Regions from separate parts of the Bacillus sp. XF8 genome, predicted to be linked through region 2. Evidence: predicted binding sites of a transcription regulator. Region 2 holds the regulator's gene; the other holds the start of a gene.
What was found. The regulator NrdR, encoded in region 2, represses ribonucleotide reductase genes. The targets are predictions, from matches to a motif close to AACACNATATATNGTGTT.
Positions count from the first base shown of each region.

Region 1: J4P91_RS15630 (anaerobic ribonucleoside triphosphate reductase) is a predicted target of NrdR. The motif match lies at 1,366-1,383, and genes of this name have one in related genera.

Region 1 covers NZ_JAGDQK010000023.1:98,391-100,808, reverse strand. Annotated here, with positions in the region: gene J4P91_RS15630 (anaerobic ribonucleoside triphosphate reductase) at 1-1,322, opposite strand, end outside; gene plsY (glycerol-3-phosphate 1-O-acyltransferase PlsY) at 1,549-2,145, shown strand; gene J4P91_RS15620 (HesB/YadR/YfhF family protein) at 2,254-2,418, shown strand, end outside.
Region 2 covers NZ_JAGDQK010000021.1:73,865-76,282, reverse strand. Annotated here, with positions in the region: gene J4P91_RS14565 (glyceraldehyde-3-phosphate dehydrogenase) at 1-11, shown strand, start outside; gene speD (adenosylmethionine decarboxylase) at 398-781, shown strand; gene nrdR (transcriptional regulator NrdR) at 1,050-1,511, shown strand; gene J4P91_RS14550 (replication initiation and membrane attachment family protein) at 1,627-2,418, shown strand, end outside.

The DNA.
Region 1 (2,418 bases), on a different contig from region 2:
CTCATAAAGGTTACGATTTCATTCCCAAGATCCCATGATTCTTTATCTTCCCCATGATGTTTTCCTGTTAATGCAACTAAACATTCTGCAAGACCGATAAACCCAATACTTAACGTTCCTTGTTTTAAAATTTCAGCAACAGAATCTTCAGGATGCAATTTTTCTCCGCCCCGCCATACTCCTTGTGAATATAAAAAGTGAAAATCTCTTGCCTTTTTCGTACATTGGTAAGCAAATCTTTCTAGTAGTTGACGAATACCAAGATCCACATAATAATTTAAAGCTTCAAAAAATATTTCTTTCGATCCGCTAATCAATCCTAATTTCACTAGGTTAATGGAAGTAAACGATAAATTCCCTCTTCCAATGGCGGTCTCTTCCCCATGAATATTAGACATAACACGAGTACGACAGCCCATATAACATACTTCGCTTTCTGGACGACCATCATAATGCACTGCATTAAATGGTGCATCTAAAAATGAAAAATTCGGGAATAATCTTTCTGCTGTCGTTTCTAATGCCAATTCAAATAAATCATAGTTCGGATCACTCTCTTCAAAATTGACACCTTTTTTCAGTTTAAAGATTTGAATAGGGAAGATAGGTGTTTCACCTTTTCCTAATCCCGCCTGCGTCGCTCGTAATAATTGTTTAATTAACAATCTTCCTTCTTTCGATGTGTCCGTTCCGTAATTAATAGAAATAAACGGAACTTGCCCACCTCCTCGGCTATGCATACTATTGGAATTATGAATAAAAGCTTCACAAGCTTGATACGTATCGTTTTCTGTTTCTTTCCATGCAAACTCTTCTACTTGCTCTTTTGTTAGCGGATACGTTCCTAATCTGTTCTTATTTCTCTCAAATGTTTTTCTCACATACGGTGCTAAATCAATGTCAAATAACGCAAATGATTGACCGCCGTGTTGCATGTTTTGATTTGCTTGAAAAATAATCGAAGAAAGTGCCAACGCACTTTTAATATCTTGTGGTTGCCTCATATGTCCATGCCCGGTATGAAATCCTTTTTCAAGCATTTGTGCTAAAGGAATTTGCGAACATGTTGTCGTACCTGTCGCATAAAAATCTAAATCATGTGGGTATAATATATTTTGGTCAATTGCTTTTTTTACTTGTTCAGAAAGCAATTGTTCCATTGCATAATATTTTGCACTCTCAGATGCAAATGTTCCCATCATTCCCATCGGAGACCGTCCATCAACATTTGCATTTTCTTGCATTAAATCTTGCTCATTCCCGTAGACAATTGTTTCAAAAATCTTCATTAATTCTTCTCCACGTGCACTTTGTTTTATCATTCCCCAAACCTCCAACTATATATTGTTAATTCACAAACAAAATGATACAACATATAGTCCTGGTAGGTCTGTGAGAAATGTAACATTCTTGTGAAAGTTTTTTTAAGAAACTTTGAATTTTTCATTTACAAAAAAGAAATGTGCTCTTTACAAATGTATGGTACAATATACGGGAAAAACTCTTTTTACCCTTTATCAACACATTTGAATAAAGGAGACTGAACTTATGCTTATTACATATCTTTTATTTATCGTTGCCTATTTACTTGGCTCGATTCCATTTGCACTTGTTGTCGGAAAAATTGGTTACGGAATCGACATTCGCGAGCATGGTAGCGGTAATTTAGGAGGAACGAATACATTTCGGACGCTAGGGAAAAAAGCAGGTTTTATCGTTACAATTGCTGACATTTTAAAGGGAACGTTAGCGACAGCTCTACCGTTAATTTTTGCCTTAGATATCCATCCCCTTTGGTTTGGATTAGCTGCAGTTCTTGGACATGTATATCCGATTTTTGCAAAATTCCGCGGCGGAAAAGCAGTTGCAACTTCTGCTGGAGTACTCTTATGCTACGCGCCAATTATTTTTGCAATATTAGCCGTTGTCTTTTTCACCCTTCTATTTACAACGAGATACGTATCACTTTCTTCTATGGTAACAGCTGTTGTTGCTGTTATCGCATCAATTGTTACTGGGGATAAAATCTTCATTGTTGCGATGTGTTTATTAGCTGGTATGGTTATTTATAGACACCGTACTAATATTGGACGAATTATAAATAAAACTGAACCGAAAGCGAATTTTACAAAGAAACAAAAGTAAGGTTGTGACCCACATAACGCAAAAAGAAAACGCAAAGCATATTAATAGCGTCTTTTTGCGTTATTTTTTATACTAAAGAAAAAGCAATATAACTTGGAGGAACTATACATGAATCTTTCCGTAACAAAAGAAGCAGTAAATTGGTATAAAGATGAATTAAACTTACAATCTGGCGATACACTTCGATTTTTCGTACAATATGGTGGTTGCAGTACTGTTCAAAAAGGACTTTCTTTAGGAATCCGTAAAGACGATCCTGCGCATCCTGCTGTT
Region 2 (2,418 bases):
AACACATTTAATGATAAAAAAAGAGGCAAGCGATTGCTTGTCTTCTTTTTTTATGTTTTTTTCTGAAAAGGAAAAAATATATGAGTATATTTTTATAAATGATACATATGAGAAACCATTGTGATTACTGCATTTGTGAATCAATTATTTTTTTTCGGGAAAAGTAAAGAGGAGAATATGACAAAAAATCGAAAAAACTGTTGTTGCAAAATGAAAATAAACAAAGTATACTAACACTCGTAAACTTAAGAGCTGAGGTACGTAGTCACTACTTAAAGGGTTAGGACCTCTCTGGACTAACTTTCCCCCGTGGTAGTGGAGCAAGCCAAATTGCAAATTAGTTTTCAATTCGAACAGTTAGATTAAATTTACAAGGGGGAACTGTAGAATGGATACTATGGACACGATGGGTCGTCACGTAATCGCTGAACTTTGGGATTGCGATTTCGACAAGCTTAATGACATGCCGTTTATTGAACAATTATTTGTGGATGCAGCACTAAGAGCTGGTGCTGAAGTACGTGAGGTTGCTTTTCATAAATTTGCACCGCAGGGTGTAAGTGGAGTTGTAATCATTTCGGAATCACACTTAACAATTCATAGCTTTCCAGAACACGGCTATGCAAGTATTGATGTTTATACTTGCGGGGATCGTATTGATCCAAATGTTGCTGCAGAATATATTGCAGAAGGTTTAAATGCGAAAACGCGAGAGAGCATCGAGCTTCCTCGAGGCACAGGTAGCTTCGAAATTAAGCATAGAGAAACAAAAGCTCTTTAAAAAAGAACATAATTGATTTAAAATGTAAAGAGGTGTATAATGCACCTCTTTTTAGTTTATATAAATTTGAAACTGTAAAATGGATAGATTGTTTTTGACGAATGGTCGCTTACTGTAAAGTGAACTTTTTAAAAGTAGAGTATCACTGAACGCGAATAGCGGGATAAGGTAGTGAGTAAATACAAATAGGTTATATAATATTGTATATATATTTTCACGTGTAGGTGAAGTAAAAAAATGAAGATTAAATTGCAAGGGAGTGAATGAGTTGCGTTGTCCAGCCTGTTTTCATAATGGTACAAGAGTATTGGATTCACGTCCGGTAGATGAGGGACGCTCCATTCGAAGAAGAAGAGAGTGTGAAAGTTGTTTAAATCGATTTACGACATTTGAACGAGTAGAAGAGCCACCTCTTATTGTTGTAAAAAAAGAGGGAACACGAGAAGAGTTTAATAAAGAAAAGATTTTGCGTGGATTAATTAAAGCGTGTGAAAAAAGACCTGTATCTTTAAAACAATTAGAAGAAGTAACACAAAATGTAGAACGTGAACTTCGAAATTTAGGAATATCAGAAGTGAAAAGTGATATGATTGGTGAAATCGTAATGGAAGCACTTCGAGATATTGATGATGTTGCTTATGTACGATTTGCTTCTGTGTACCGTCAATTTAAAGATTTAAATGTATTCATTGAAGAATTAAAAGATATACTGCAAAAAGAACGAGAATAAAGTGAAACTTTGAGCCTGCAAATAGTGGGGAAAAAGAGCTAGAAGCGCAAGCTATTAGCTCTTTTTCGCTAAGGAGTTATATACGTAGAATGGATGAAAGAAAGGAATTGCAAGAATGGAAAAACAGTCATGGATGGAGCTATTGCCAATTGATCGTTATAAAGTAAGCGTAAAAGGGTTGCTGCATAGTTACGATCGGAAGGTATTAACGATGTTATATCAACCATTAGTAGGTAGCAAGGCTTTTAGCTTATACATGACGCTGTGGGGAGAGCTAGAGCAGGATCGTGTATTTGGAAAAGAGAATACACATCACTCTCTTATGGTGACAATGCAAATGCAGCTTCCTGAAGTATATGAAGAACGGGTGAAATTAGAAGCGATTGGGCTTTTAAACGTATATATAAAAAAAGAAAAAGATATTCGAATGTTTATATACGAATTGCAGCCACCACTAACTCCAAAACAATTTTTTGATGATATTGTTTTAAGTATTTTCTTGTACAACAGATTAAGCCGGGCGAAATATAATCAAGTCAAACAATACTTCTTAGAAGAAGAGTTCGACTTTACTTCGTATGAAAATGTTACACATTCTTTTAATGATGTGTTTGGTTCATTTAACCCAGGACAATTTGAACATGCGCAAGAGGAACTTCGTATTCCGAAGACAACAGTGATGCCCGGAAATGAAAAGGGGACTGCTCCTAAGGTTTGGAATGACTTCTTCGACTTTTCTTTATTTGTAGAAGGGTTATCGACGCTTGTCCCAAGAAAGGCAATCACGGATCAAGTACGTGAATGTGTCATTACGCTAGCCTACGTGTATGGTGTCGATGTGCTATCGATGCAAAATATCGTTCTTGGTACAATGACAGAACTACAAACGATTGATATGGAAAGGCTT